One region of the Aminobacter sp. LjRoot7 genome, then DNA from elsewhere that is predicted to be linked to it. Evidence: riboswitches for the same ligand, from Rfam matches in the RefSeq annotation. Region 1 holds a riboswitch; the other holds the start of a gene.

Region 1 (7,442 bases):
GTGCCGCCGATGCCATGGGCTCGACCCAGGCTGCGGTCAGCGTCAAACTCAAGCGGCTGGAGGAGCGTGTCGGCCGCAAGCTGATCGAACGCACCCCGCGCCGCGTCAGGCTGTCGGCGGACGGCGCGCTGTTCATCGAATCGGCACGTGCCTTCCTCACCGCCCATGACCATGCGGTCGCTGGCCTGTCGTGTTCGGCGCGGCGCTTCACGCTCGGCATTGCCGGCCATGTCGCTGGACCGGAGGTGACGACGCTGCTTGCCCGTCTCAGCCAGCACGACCCGGCCTTGACCATCGAGGTCCAGGTCGACAATTCGACGCTGCTGCTCGATGCCTTCGACCGTGGCAAGCTAGATGCCGCGATCGTCCGGCGCGAGGACGACCGGCGGGACGGAGAGGTGCTGGGACCGGAACATTTCGGCTGGTTCGCGACGCCCGAGTTCGATCATCGCCCCGGCGAGCCGATCCGGCTGGCGACGCTGTCGCGGCTGTGCGGCGTGCGCGATCTCGCCACACGCACGCTCGACGATGCCAGCATTCCCTGGGTCGAGGTGTTTGTCGGCGGCGGCTCGTCGCTGGTCACCGCGGCCGTCTCGGCCGGGCTCGCCACCGCAGTCTTCCCGAGTAGGCTGGCGCCTCCCGGAACCGTCGAGGTCAGCCGCAAGTTCGGCCTGCCCGATGTGCCGGCAACCGAGATCGTGCTGCACTCGACGCTCACCGACCGCCGCTCGCGCGAAGCCCTGCGCATCCTCGCCTGCGCCTTCCACGAGCACCGGGCCAAGGCGGGGTAGGGGCGGAAGGCCGAGCCCGGGTTGCGGACGCGGCCTTGATTGGTGCTAGCGACCCTTGCCGATGCTCTCCAGATCATACTCCGTGGTCTGGTAGACCCGGTTGATCCAGTTGCCGAACAGCAGATGGGCGTGCGAGCGCCAGCGGTTCAGCGGCTTACGCTGCGGGTCGTCGTCGGGGTAATATTCGTGCGGCACTTCGATGGTCACGCCGGCCGCCACGTCGCGGTCGTACTCTTCCTTGAGCGAGGTCGAGTCGTATTCGATGTGGTTGAACATGTAGAGCCGGTTGCCGGCTTCCTCGGAGAGCAGGCTCGGGCCGGTCTCTTCCGATTCCATCAATAGCTCCAGGCCGGAATCCTCGGGAATGTCCGAGGCGCGGACCTCCGTCCAGCGCGACACCGGAATGGCAAAATCGTCGGAGAAGCCGGCGAGATAAGGCGAGGCAGGCGCGTTGTTGTTGTGGCGGTAGACGCCGAACGCCTTGTCTTCCAGCGTGTGCTTGGGAACCCGGTGGAAATGCCAGGCGGCGGCCATCGCACCCCAGCAGATGAAGAACGGCGAATGCACGTTGGTCGTGGTCCAGTCCATGATCTGCTTGAGTTCATCCCAATAGGTCACGTCCTCGAAGGGCAGCAGCTCCACCGGGGCACCGGTGATGATGAAGCCGTCGAACTTGCGGTCCTTCACCTCTTCCCATGTCTGGTAAAAGGCGATGAGGTGATCCTCTGAGGTGTTCTTGGCCTTGTGGGTGCCGATGCGCACCAGGGTCAGCTCGACCTGTAGCGGACTGGCGCCGATCAGGCGCGCGATCTGCGTTTCCGTCCTGACCTTGTTGGGCATGAGGTTGAGTAGGCCGATCTGCAGTGGACGAATGTCCTGACGGAGAGCGGTCTGCTCATCCATGATGGAAACGCCCTCTTTTTCCAGCACTTCGCGGGCGGGGAGTTGATCCGGGATCTTGATCGGCACTGTGCGAACTCCAGAAACAAAAAAACCGGCTTGCAGTCGCATAGCCGGTTTACGGATCGCAAACGGCCCTTTAGCGACTTGTTTAACGTGGCTGCAAGCCGACCGGCCAAATCACCACGGGTCTATGCCCTGCTATTACGCCCGGTCGCCGATTGCGTCAACCGCGACCCATTCGTCCGGCCAGACCGGGCAGTTCCGCCGGTTTTCCTCGACATTGCGTGCACCGGGCGGTATTTCCGCTGCGGCCTCCGGCCGGAGGCGCCAATCCAGGATATTTCGAAATGACCAAGGCACCCGAGCAGATTCGCCCCGAACCCCGCGCCGGCATCATGGACATCACAGCCTATGTCGGTGGCAAGAGCTCCGCTCCGGCAGGCGTCGCCAAGGTCCATAAGCTCTCGTCGAACGAAAATCCGCTCGGCGCCTCGCCCCATGCGATCGAGGCCGTGCAGAGGCTTTCGCATAAGATGGAGTATTATCCCGACGGGTCGGCGTCACGCCTGAGGCAGGCGATCGCGGCGACCCATGGGCTCAACCCGGCCAACATCCTGTGCACCAACGGTTCCGACGAGGTGCTGGGCCTGTTGTCCCAGAGCTATCTCTCGCCGGGCGACGAGGCCGTCTACACCGAGCACGGTTTCATGGTCTACAAGATCTACACCCAGGCCGCCGGTGCCACGCCGGTCGTTGCCAAGGAAGATGCCGAGAAGGCCAGCGTCGACAACATCATCGCCGCGGTGACGCCGAAGACGAAGATCGTCTTCCTCGCCAACCCCAACAACCCGACCGGCACCTACCTGCCGTTCGAGGAAGTGCGCCGCCTGCACGCAGCACTGCCGAAGAACGTGCTGCTCGTCCTCGATGCGGCCTATGCCGAATATGTTCGCCGCAACGACTACGAGTCGGGCGTCGAGCTGGTCGCGGCCAACGAGAACGTCGTCATGACGCGTACGTTCTCGAAGATCCACGGCCTCGGCGGCATGCGCATCGGCTGGATCTATGCGCCCTCGCACATCATCGATGTGCTCGAGCGCATGCGCGGTCCCTTCAACGTCAACGCGGCGGCGATCGAAGCCGGCGTGGCGGCGATGGAAGACCGTGGCCATGTCGAGCGCACGGTGGCGCACAACGCCAAGTGGGCGGAATGGCTGGTCGCCGAGTTCGAAAAGCTCGGCCTGCGTGTCACGCCTTCGGTCGGCAATTTCCTGCTGGTGCACTTCCCCGATGACGGCAAGCACTCGGCCGCTGCCGCCGACGAGTATCTGACGGCGCGCGGCTATATCCTGCGCAGGGTCACCGGCTACGGTTTCCCCAATGCGCTGCGCATGACCATCGGCACCGAAGAAGCCAATCGCGGCGTCGTCGCCGCACTCACCGAATTCCTGAAAAGTTGAACCATGTCAGATCCTCTCTTTGAAAAGATCGCCCTCGTCGGCATCGGCCTGATCGGCTCATCGCTGGCCCGCGTCGTCCGCCGTGAAGGGCTTGCCCGTCACATCGCCATCTCCACCCGCAGCGCACCCACGCTCGCCCGCGCCGAGGAACTCGGCCTCGGCGACAGCTACGCGACCGACGCAAAGGTGGCGGTTGCGGATGCCGACCTGATCATCGTCTCGGTGCCGGTCGGCTCCTCAGGTGCCGTGGCGATCGATATCGCGTCGGCGCTGAAGCCGGGCGCCATCCTGACCGACGTCGGCTCCACCAAGGCCTCCGTCATCGCGCAGATGGCCCCGCATGTGCCGGCGGGCGTGCACTTCATCCCCGGCCACCCGCTGGCCGGTACCGAGAAATCGGGTCCCGACGCCGGTTTTGCCGAGCTGTTCGAGAACCGCTGGTGCATCTTCACGCCGCTGCCCGATACCGATGCGGTGGCACTGGAGAAGCTGTCGGAGTTCTGGCGCCGCTGCGGCTCCAACATCGACACGATGGACCCCGAGCATCACGACATGACGCTCGCCATCGTTTCGCACCTGCCGCACATCATCGCCTACAACATCGTCGGCACCGCCGACGATCTGGAGTCGGTGACCAAGTCGGAAGTCATCAAGTATTCGGCCTCGGGTTTCCGTGACTTCACCCGTCTGGCGGCCTCCGATCCGACGATGTGGCGCGACGTCTGCCTGCACAACAAGGACGCGATCCTGGAAATGCTGGCGCGCTTTTCCGAGGACCTGGCGTCGCTGCAGCGGGCGATCCGCTGGGGCGACGGCGACAAGCTGTTTGAGATGTTCACCCGCACCCGCGCCATCCGCCGCTCGATCATCGACGCCGGCCAGGAAGTCGACGTGCCGAACTTCGGCCGCGAGGCGATCGAACATCCAGTGAAGAGCTAGGGCAGTAAGGGTGTAGGGCATTAGGGCAGTCGGGCAATATGCTACTGCCTTACTTCCCTATTCCCATACTCCCCTAGTCCACCGCCGGCACCATCCCGAGCGGGATGAACCCCAACGTCGCCTGGCCCTTGACGATCTTGAGCGGCAGGGTCGGCGCGTCGCCGAGCAAGGCGAGGCCGGTGAAGGCGGTCTCGAACTGCTTGCTCTGTTCGGGCATGACCTGAGACAGGATGCGCGAGAGCTCGCGTGGGTTCTGGATCGTCACCTTGAGATCGGCGTCGATCAGGCCGTCCTCGGCGACCGACCACGGGCCGCTGAGTGCCACGCCTGTCGTGCCGCCCGTCGTCAGCGTCAGCGAGCGAATGCTGCCCGACTGGCCGCGCAATGCCGGCTGCCTGCTCTCCACAAGGGCGACGCCGTTGTTCAGCGAGGTGTCGGCGCTGCCGTCGAGCTTGGGCAGCGTGCGGCCGCCGATCGCCTGCGGGTCGATCTGAAGGCCGGTGAACGTGCCGGCAAGATCGATGTTGGCGCCGTTCGGGCGCAGATGCGTCTGTGTCTGCTCGGCGGTGAACAGCGGCTTGGCGACGCCGTCGATGAAGGCCGCCTGGCCGGAAAGCTTGAGCGTTTCGACTGAAATCCGTTCAGGCAGGGGCTTTGCGATCCTGGCACTGGCATGCAGCAGGTCCCAGTTGAACTGCAGTTGCGGCAGGTCGGGCGCGGTGATCCTGAGCGGCCCGTCGATCTCCAGCACCGAGTGCATCGGCTGGTAGACCTGGGCGGCGGTGCGGAAATTGCCGGCGCTTGCTGAAATCCTGCGTCCCGCATCCTCATAGTCCAGCCGGTCGCAGAACAGGCCGATGCGGAACGGAAAGCCCTTGATCTCGGGGTTGGCGCATTCGAGCGACACGCCATCGCGGTTGACGCCGGCGATCGCCTTGCGCACCTCGCTTTCGGCCTTGCCGGCGAACCAGAACCATCCAGCGCTGTAGCCGCCGAACAGAAGCACGATGAAAAGTCCCAGCCACATGAAGCGGCGGCTGTAGTTCGGTCTTGGTTCCTGACTTGACGGCATGCTTGGGCTCTCGCTAACGCGGTTCTGTTCACCGCGATCACCAACAGGCTGGCGATATGGGCGATTTTTGGGTTTTTGGCTACGGTTCGCTGATGTGGCGGCCAGGTTTCGCGCATATCGAGACGCGCCGTGCCCGGCTGATGGGTTTTCGCCGCTCATTGTGTATCCGCTCCTGGATCCATCGTGGCACCGAGCAGCGTCCCGGACTGGTGCTCGGCCTCGACCGTGGCGGTTCTTGCGTCGGCCTCGCCTTCCGCGTGCCCGGCGACCTGCGCGACGAGGTGCTGGCCTATCTCAGGGACCGGGAACTCGTTACCAGCGTCTATCTTGAGCGCCGGCTGACCATCCAACTCGATAAGGGCGAGAAGGCAGAGGCAGTCTGCTACATCGCCGACCGCAAGCATCATCAATATGCCGGCAATCTCGACGCGGCGCACGCGGCCGAGATCGTTACCGGCGCGGTCGGTCAATCGGGCCGCAACGAGGACTATGTGCTCAGCACAGTCGAGCATCTCAAGGCGCTCGGCATTCGCGACCATTGGCTCGAAGAGGTGGCGCGGCTGGTCGGCAAACAGGCCTGATGTCAGGAGGCAAAATCAACGCCCGATTTTCGGCGGCGCGGGGTGCGGACTCGCGCTAAGGATCAACCATGTTGTTCCAACGCCCCGATGACGACACGCTCTACGATGCCCTGATCGCCCGCGACGCAGGCTATGACGGCTTTGCCTATGTCGGCGTAAGGACGACCGGCATTTTCTGCCGGTTGACCTGTTCCGCCCGCAAGCCCAAGCGCGAGAACGTGCAGTTCTTCGACACCACCGCCGAATGCCTGCATGCCGGCTTCAGGCCTTGCCAGCGCTGCCGGCCGATGATGGGCACCGGCGAGCCAGAGCCGCTTGTCGCGACGCTGGTCGACGCACTCGAACGTGAGCCGGAGCGGCGCTGGCTGGAGGCCGACATCGTCGCCATGGGGCTCGATGCTTCGACGGTGCGGCGCGCCTTCAAGCGCCGCTTCGGCATGAGTTTCCTCGAAATGGCGCGGCTGCGCCGGCTGGGGCAGGCTGCGGAGCGGCTGACGTCAGGCGACAGCGTCGTCGACGCGCAGGTCGAGGCGGGTTTCGATTCCGGCAGCGGTTTTCGCGCGGCGATCACCCGGCTGCTCGGCGAGGCACCAGCCAAGCTGCGTGGCAAGACAATGCTCAAGGCCGACTGGATCGAGACGCCCATCGGCCCGATGATCGCCATCGCCGACCAGCATGCCCTGCACATCCTCGAATTCCTCGAGCGCAAGGCCTTGGCGACGGAGGTGCGTAAGCTGCAGGCGGTCACCGGCTCGGCTATCGCCTTCGGTCGGGCAGCACCCATCGACCAGATCGAGACGGAGCTCGGCGCCTATTTCGCTGGCAAGTCTGCGGAGTTCGCCACCCGGCTGGCGCCGCAAGGCACGGCCTTCGAGCGCCAGGTCTGGGATTGCTTGCGACGTATCCCGGCAGGTGTCTCGGCAACCTATTCCGGCCTCGCCGCCGAGATCGGCAATCCCGCTGCCGTGCGCGCCGTCGGCCGCGCCAACGGCGCCAACCCGATCGCCATCGTCATCCCGTGCCACAGGGTTGTCGGCGCCAGCGGCGATCTCACCGGTTATGGCGGCGGCCTCTGGCGCAAGCGCTGGCTGCTCGAACACGAGCGGCGCATGGCCGCTGGCTAGCCAGCCAGCTCAGCCGACCTCGACGCCCAGTTCCTTCAGCCGCTTCACCGCCGTAGGCGGCATTGGCGGCGGGTTCTTCGAGCGCGCCGCTTCGATCAGGAACTCGTCGCAGGCGGCCTCGGTCTCCGAGATCAGGCGCTGCATGAATTCCTCGCGCGACAGACCCGCCGGGATCGGCTTCAGGAAACGTGCCTTGATGGTGCCGGGGAAGCGCAGGAACTTGCGGCGCGGCCAATACAGGCCGGCGACATGGGCAACCGGCACCACCGGCATGTTGAGCGCCGCATAGAGCTCGGCGATGCCCCATTTGTAGGCCGGCTCGTCGCCGGGCGCGCGGCGCGTTCCCTCGGGATAGATGATTAGCTGGCGGTCGTTCTGCATTTCCCGGCGGGTCGCCACCACAACCGCCTTCAGGGCCGCCGAGCGCTTGCCGCGGTTGACCGGGATCATTTTCATCTTGGCGATGTACCAGCCGAAGAACGGGATCCACATCAGCTCGCGCTTGAGGATGTAGAGCGGGTCGCGCAGATACGGGAAAAAGGCGATGGCGTCCCAGAACGACTGGTGCTTGG
Region 2 (7,442 bases), on a different contig from region 1:
TCCTCGAAGGAGGCAGTCGTTGATACGCCAGGTGAAAAGCAATACTTCACGCCATCGAGATCATCGGGGATCAGATAGCCTCCGTCGCCGTTACCGCCAATGCGAATGAGCGGACGATCCGTCGAGACTGGACGGACTAGCTTAAGAAATTCGTCAACTTCGGAAAGCTGACCACTCCGTACTTTCTCCAGTCGGTACCGCAATGACCGTAGCACCAACGCTTTCAGAGACCACCCCACGTCAAATCCGCCCATAATTATTATCGCTCCAACGGAAATGTGTTTCCAGGAGAGCTTTCATTGTCGTCTTCTCGTTCAAATATCTAATACAAATTTAGAACGAGCAAAAAATATCGCGTAATTCCCGCCTCTGGGGAACCCGGCCCGCAATCGGCTCGCACCATTGCAGGGCAACAGCCGATAGCAGAACAAGACACCTCGTTTCCCGATTGCCTGCCTGCAAGGCGGATGCTAACCAAGTGCCCGCGCGGGTATGATGTAATGGTAGCCTGTCAGCTTCCCAAGCTGAACGCGCGGGTTCGATTCCCGCTACCCGCTCCAGCTTTTTCCCGAAGCATTCAGCATGTCGTTCGACCCACGCTTTCGCCGGGGGTGCCGACACGCCGTTCTCCAACTGAAATTCCCCTCCAGACAGCAAAAAGGCCGGACGCAAGCGCCCGGCCTTCTGTCAGGCTTAGCCCTCAATCCGCGCCGTAAATATCGAAGTCGAAATACTTGGCGTTGATCTTGGCGTAGGTGCCGTCCTTGTAGATGGCGTCGATGGCGGCGTTGAGCTTGTCGCGCAGGGCAGTGTCATCCAGGCGCACGGCGATGCCGGTTTCGGATTCGGTGCCGTTGAGATCGCCGATCATCTTGCAGCAATCCTGGCCGGTGGTCTTCATCCAGTCGACGAGCACGAACTTGTCGGCGACGACCGCGTCGAGACGGCCATTGGTCAGGTCGGCCACCGCTTCGTCCTGCGTCGGATAGAGCTTCACGTCAGCGCCCGCCTTGGCATAGTGATCCTCGGCATAGATGCTCTGCGTCGTCGATGCTTGTGCGCCAACCGACTTGCCCTTGAGCGCGTTGGGCTCCGGCGAAGCGAGGTCGGAAGTCTTGAGCGCGATCAGCGCCAGCGGCGTGGTGTAGTACTTGTTGGTGAAGGCGACCTGCTTCTTGCGTTCCTCGGTGATGGTCATCGAAGCGACGATGGCGTCGAATTTCTTGCCCTGAAGTGCCGGAATGATGCCGTCCCAATCCTGGGCGACGATCTCGCATTCGACCTTCATCTGCGCGCACAGCGCATTGGCGATGTCGACGTCGAAGCCGACCAGCTTGCCGTCGGCGCTCAGATTGTTGAAGGGCGGATAGGCGCCCTCGGTGGCGATCTTGAGCTTTTCCTGCGCCGAGGCGCCACCCGCCGCGGACAACAGCGCTGCCAGCGAAGCAGCGCAAGCGAACTTCCACGAAATCTGCATAATCCTCTCCATTTGCCAGGCGCCCTTATGTTGGGCGTCCCTGCCTCAGCCAAGCACAGCGGCTTGAAATGGACAAGCAGACTAAGGTTTGCGCACCCTGACGTAAGGTCAGTCCATGCGGAAATGCTTGGAGAGCTTCAGCCCCTGGGCCTGGTAGTTGGAGCCGAGGTCGGTGCCATAAAGCGCCTTCGGCCGCGCCAGCATATGCTCGTAGACGAGGCGGCCGACGACCTGGCCGTGCTCCAGGATGAAGGGCACTTCGTGGCTGCGCACTTCGAGCACCGCCCGGCTGCCGGTTCCGCCGGCGCTGGAATGGCCGAAACCCGGATCGAAGAAGCCGGCATAATGGACGCGGAACTCGCCGACCAGCGGATCGAACGGCGTCATTTCGGCGGCGTAGAGCGGTGGTACATGCACCGCTTCGCGCGATACCAGGATGTAGAACTCGTCCGGGTCGAGCACCAGTTCCTCGGCGCCGTGATTGTAGATCGGCTCCCAGAAATCGACGACCTTCTGGGCGGCGCGCTTGTCGACGTCGACGAGGCCAGTATGGTGCTTGCCGCGGTAGCCGACGATGCTGCCCACTTCACCAGCCAGATCGATGGACAGCGCGATGCCGCCGCCCGAGATGTTCGGCGGATCGATGGCGACCAGCCGGTCAGACAGGTGCAATGCGTTGAGTTCGGTCTCCGACAGCAGCGCATTTCCTTTGCGGAAGCGGATCTGCGACAGGCGCGAGCCCTTGCGGGCGACGATCGGGAAGGTGCGCGGACTGACCTCGAGATAGAGCGGGCCGGTGTAGCCGGCGGGGATCTTGTCGAACTCCTGGCCGCGGTCGGTCATGACGCGGGTGAAGATGTCGAGGCGGCCGGTCGAACTCTTCGGGTTGGCCGATGCCGATATCTCGGCCGGCAACTCCAGGCTCTCCAGCAGCGGCACGATGTAGACGCAGCCCGTTTCCAGCACCGCACCGTTGGTCAGGTCGATCTCGTGCAGTTTGAGCCGGTCGAGTTTTTCCGACACCAGCGAATTGGGGCCCGGCAGGAAGCTGGCGCGGGTCCGAAACGCGGTTGCTCCAAGCCTGAGGTCGAGGCTCGCCGGCTGGATCTGGTCGGCATCCAGCGGCGGCGCCTTGAGCGCGCCCGACGCAAACAGCGCCGCGATGTCCTGGTCCGGAAGAATGCCCGACTGACGCAATTGCCTCACTCCTCTACAGCGCCACCAGCCCGAATGCAGAGCCGTGGCCGCTGGATCCCGGCCGTTTCCGGGGTCATGTGCGTGGCCCAAAACGTTTAGTCGTCCACGCAATTGACGCAAGCAGGCTGCGGGTCTAAAGGACATTTATCCCGTGGTGATTTGGCCGGTCGGCTTGCAGCCACGTTAAACAAGTCGCTAAAGGGCCGCGTTGTGGACCGGTTGCGACTTTTCGCGGCCGGTTTTTTTGTATTTGGATTTGGCTATGAGCTCCGAAAAACAGCGTAACTGGAAACCCCAGACCACCCTCGTCCATGGCGGCAGCCTTCGCTCCGGCTTCGGCGAGACCTCGGAATCGATCTTCCTGACCCAGGGCTATGTCTATGAAAGCGCCGAAAGCGCCGAAGCCCGCTTCAAGGGCGAGACCCCCGGCTTCATCTATTCGCGCTATGCCAATCCGACCGTCGACATGTTCGAGAAGCGCATGTGCGCGCTCGAAGGTGCCGAGGACGCGCGCGCCACGGCTTCCGGCATGGCCGCCGTCACCGCCGCCATCCTGTGCGGCCTCAAGGCCGGCGACCACATCGTTGCAGCCCGCGCCCTGTTCGGCTCGTGCCGCTGGGTCGTCGAGACGCTGGCGCCGAAATACGGCATCGAGGCGACGCTGGTCGACGGCACGCTGATCGAGAATTGGGAAAAGGCGGTCCAGCCCAACACCAAGCTGTTCTTCCTGGAAAGCCCGACCAATCCGACGCTCGAAGTCGTCGACATCGCGGCGGTCGCGGCGCTTGCCAATTCGATCGGCGCGCGCCTCGTCGTCGACAACGTCTTCGCCACCCCGATGCAGCAGAAGCCGCTCGAGCTCGGCGCCCATGTGGTCGTCTATTCGGCCACCAAGCACATTGACGGCCAGGGCCGCTGCCTCGGCGGCGTGATCCTGTCGGACAAGAAGTGGATCGACGAGAACCTGCACGACTACTTCCGCCACACCGGTCCGAGCCTGTCACCGTTCAACGCATGGACGCTGCTCAAGGGCCTGGAGACCCTGCCGCTGCGCGTGCGCCAGCAGACCGAGACCGCCGGCAAGATCGCCGACTTCCTCGCCGACCAGCCGGAAGTGTCACGCCTGATCTATCCGGGCCGGGCCGACCACCCGCAGGCCAACATCGTCAAGAAGCAGATGTCGGGCGGCTCGACGCTGATCTGCTTCGACGTCAAGGGCGGCAAGAAGGCAGCCTTCGCCTTCGAGAACGCGCTCAGGATCGTGCTGATTTCGAACAATCTCGGCGACGCCAAGAGCCTGATCACCCATCCGGCGACGACCACGCACAAGAACCTCACCGACGAGGCCCGAGCCGAGCTCGGCATCGATGACGGCACGCTGCGCCTGTCGGTCGGCCTCGAAGACGCCGACGACCTGCTCAACGACATCGGCGATGCGCTGAAGGCGGCTCGCTAACCACCAAGGTAACGGCGCTCCGCAACCAGGAGCGCCGTCCGTCTCCCTCGAACTGTCTTACGGCAGCTTGGTTTCGTAGACGTAGAGCTTTGTCTCGTTGTCTTCCGGCGCTGCGGTCAGGCGCAGGCCCGTCTCGGTCTTTTCGATGAGCACGGGATTGCCAGCGATCGACTTGCCCTTTTCCGTCCAGATCTGGACCGGCACCTGGAACAGCGGGCGTCCGGTTTTGAGGTCGACCGTTTCGATGCCGCCGAGGCGGAAGACCTGCCCGTCGGGACCCGGACGATATTCGGTAAGGCCGGTGCAGACGGCCTGGCCGGGCTTCGCCAACGCGCAATCCTGATAATCGATGTAGTGCGCAGGATTGAGCGTGCGCGTCTTTTCCGGCGCGAGCGCCGCATCCGGCACCGTCAGATCCTCGGTGACCTTCCATGCGTAGAAGCGGCGCGAGCCCCAGCTGACGGCATGCAGTGTGCCGTTTTCGGGATCGGAGACGATACCGCCGACATGATCGGGGAAACGGAACACCTCGGTCGCCTCCAGGGTTTCCGGATCGACACGGTAGATGATCGACTTGCTGTTCGGCCGGTATTCGGCAACCGGCACCCACAGCCAGCGGCCGTCATAGTCGATGCCGCCGGGATGATAGATCGCGCCTTCGCCGAGCTTCACCTGGCCGACGAGCTTGCCGTTCGCATCGAGCTTGAACAGGTGGCCGGCGCCCTTGCCCTCGTCGCGGTCGAGCCCGTTCTGCGGTGCCTCGAACTTCTTGGTCCGCTCGATGATCTCGACCGACGACATGAACAGCGCATCGCCGACGCGCGCGAAGCCCTGGGGGTGGAAGGTGTCGAACTCAAGCCTCGGGGATTTGACCAGCTGCCACTCGGCCCCCCTGGTCAGCTTCTCAATACCACTTGCCAGATCGTCCGCATGGGCGGCTGTGCCGGCAAGGCAGGCCGAGGCGAAAAGAACGGCTAAGAGACGTTTCATGGCGGAATTTCCTTGTCGTTGGACGACGTGGAAACTGGCCTTGCGGCGTGACAGCGGGGTGACGCCGATGCGTCGGCGAGGTGAAATTCACTGCACAGTCATCACAATCGGCGTGATTTTGTCTAAGAGCAGTTGACCCGCCGCCTCGTGCGGCGGACTCTGTCAATGTGCAGGCCAAGGAGCGCAGCATATGTATCGCGCAATCACCCGCAACATCGCGGTCGAGGTCGAGCCCTTCTATCTGGTGGACCAGTCCGAGCCATCGGAAAACCGCTACGTCTGGGGTTACCGCGTCACCATCGAGAACAACTCGGACGAATTCGTCCAGCTGTTGTCGCGCTACTGGCACATTACCGACGCGAGCGGCAAGGTCGAGGAAGTCAGGGGCCCGGGCGTGGTCGGCGACCAGCCCGAACTGAACCCCGGCGACACCTATCAATATGCGTCCGGCTGCCCGCTCTCGACGCCGTCAGGCATCATGGTCGGGCGCTATACCATGCGTAATGAGGCGGGCGAGATGTTCGACATCGCCATTCCCGCCTTTTCGCTCGACCTGCCCGACGCCCGCCACAGGCTGAACTAGCGCGAACAGGCGGCCGGCTTCCGCGTTCATGCCCAGAACACGATTGGACCGAGGGTCGGTCAAATCGTGTCGGGCTTGAAGCAACTATTGGACCGGGGCGAACTCCGCAGGGTCGAATTCGTAGGCCTTGGAGCAGAACTCGCAGGCGACGCGGATGACGCCGTCTTCGACGCTGTCGGTGATTTCCTCGGCGGTGAAGCCCTGCAGGATGCCCTTGATCTTCTGGCCCGAGCACGAGCACTCGTCGACCACGCGCACGCCCTCATAGACGACCGCGCCGTGCTCGTGAAACAGGCGGTAGAGCAGCCGTTCGGTGCCGACGGTCGGGTCGATCAGTTCCGTTGGCTCGATGGTGCCGACCAGCGCCAGCAGCTCCTGCCAGGAGTTGTCGTCGGGGTGGACCGCGATATCGCGCTCGTCGCCGTCGCCGCCATGGATGTCGGCCACGCGCCGACGTTCGGGCGAGTCGGGCAGGAACTGCGCCAACAGGCCACCGGCGCGCCAATGCTCGCGCGGGCCGCCTTCAGCCGGCAGCACGAGCTTCGCCACAGACAGCTTTACGTCGGTCGGAATCTGTTCCGACTGGCGGAAATAGGCGCGCGCCGCCTCTTCCAGCGTGATGCCGTTGAGCTCGACGATGCCCTGGTAGCGCGTCGTGTGCTCGCCCTGGTCGATGGTCAGTGCAAGAACACCGCTGCCGAGCAGATCCTCGGGCGAGGTCATGCCGGCCTCGATCGCCGCATCGACACGGTCGGCGTCGAAACGTGCATAGGCGCGCAGCGAGTGCGGCGTGGTGAAGTCGGCGACAAGCATGTCCACCGGCCCGTCGGTGCGGGTCTGGAAGATGAACTTGCCTTCGAATTTCAGCGATGTGCCGAGCAGCACGGTGACCACGCAGGCCTCGGCGAGAAGCCTTGCCACCGGCTCCGGATAGTCGTGCCGACCGAGGATCTGGTCGAGCAGCGGGCCGAGCTGGACGGTGCGGCCGCGCACGTCGAGCGGCTCCACCGCGAATGGAACAACATGGTCGTCGCCGGCGAACCCGAATTCGCCGAGCTTGCGTTCGGTCTCAGTCACTGGAACTTATCCCATCTATAGAGTTCCGCGCCCGGTCGGTCCGCCGACGGTCGCAGAACATGGCTTTGATGATAATTGAATGATCCCGCCCCAGATAGGGTCGCGGGATCACGCATTCAAGCGCCCAGGCACCAGGCGAGCACGGCCTTCTGCGCGTGCAGGCGGTTTTCAGCCTCGTCGAAGACCACCGAGTTCGGGCCGTCGATGACCTCGTCGGTCACCTCCTCGCCGCGATGCGCCGGCAGGCAGTGCATGAACAGGGCATCGGGCTTGGCATGCTTCATCAGGTCGGAGTTGACCTGATAAGGCAGGAACACGTTGTGGCCGCGGGCACGATGCTCCTGGCCCATCGACACCCAGCAGTCGGTGACGATGGTGTCGACGTCGCGAACCGCGTCTTCGGGCGAGCGGGTGATCATCACCTTGCCACCATTGGCGCGGGCCCAGTCGATGTACTTCTGCTCCGGCTCGCTGCCTTCCGGCACCGCTATGTTGACGTTGAAGCTGAAGCGGGCCGAAGCCTCGAGCAACGAGTGCAGCACGTTGTTACCGTCGCCGGTCCAGGCAAAGGTCTTGCCGCGCACCGGGCCGCGATGCTCCTCGAAGGTCAGGATATCGGCCATAAGCTGGCACGGATGGGTGTCGTCGGTCAGGCCGTTGAT

The links. A riboswitch is a leader RNA that binds a small molecule or an ion and turns the genes downstream of it on or off. The one in region 1 is predicted to bind S-adenosylmethionine.
Region 2: another riboswitch for S-adenosylmethionine. It lies ahead of ACSQ3E_RS28580 (O-succinylhomoserine sulfhydrylase); the one in region 1 lies ahead of metA (homoserine O-acetyltransferase MetA).

The regions. Positions count from the first base shown of each region.
Region 1 covers NZ_CAXUPX020000013.1:80,637-88,078, reverse strand. The annotation lists gene ACSQ3E_RS27205 (LysR family transcriptional regulator) at 1-791, shown strand, start outside; gene metA (homoserine O-acetyltransferase MetA) at 837-1,760, opposite strand; SAM riboswitch at 1,811-1,888, opposite strand; gene hisC (histidinol-phosphate transaminase) at 2,042-3,154, shown strand; gene ACSQ3E_RS27190 (prephenate/arogenate dehydrogenase family protein) at 3,158-4,093, shown strand; gene ACSQ3E_RS27185 (DUF2125 domain-containing protein) at 4,167-5,120, opposite strand; gene ACSQ3E_RS27180 (gamma-glutamylcyclotransferase) at 5,222-5,746, shown strand; gene ACSQ3E_RS27175 (bifunctional transcriptional activator/DNA repair enzyme AdaA) at 5,815-6,870, shown strand; gene ACSQ3E_RS27170 (lysophospholipid acyltransferase family protein) at 6,880-7,442, opposite strand, start outside.
Region 2 covers NZ_CAXUPX020000016.1:23,590-31,031, reverse strand. The annotation lists gene ACSQ3E_RS28600 (FkbM family methyltransferase) at 1-254, opposite strand, end outside; tRNA gene ACSQ3E_RS28595 (tRNA-Gly) at 487-560, shown strand; gene ACSQ3E_RS28590 (ABC transporter substrate-binding protein) at 701-1,477, opposite strand; gene ACSQ3E_RS28585 (2'-deoxycytidine 5'-triphosphate deaminase) at 1,586-2,674, opposite strand; SAM riboswitch at 2,816-2,893, shown strand; gene ACSQ3E_RS28580 (O-succinylhomoserine sulfhydrylase) at 2,937-4,130, shown strand; gene ACSQ3E_RS28575 (DUF6454 family protein) at 4,188-5,120, opposite strand; gene apaG (Co2+/Mg2+ efflux protein ApaG) at 5,311-5,703, shown strand; gene ACSQ3E_RS28565 (Hsp33 family molecular chaperone) at 5,788-6,780, opposite strand; gene argF (ornithine carbamoyltransferase) at 6,897-7,442, opposite strand, start outside.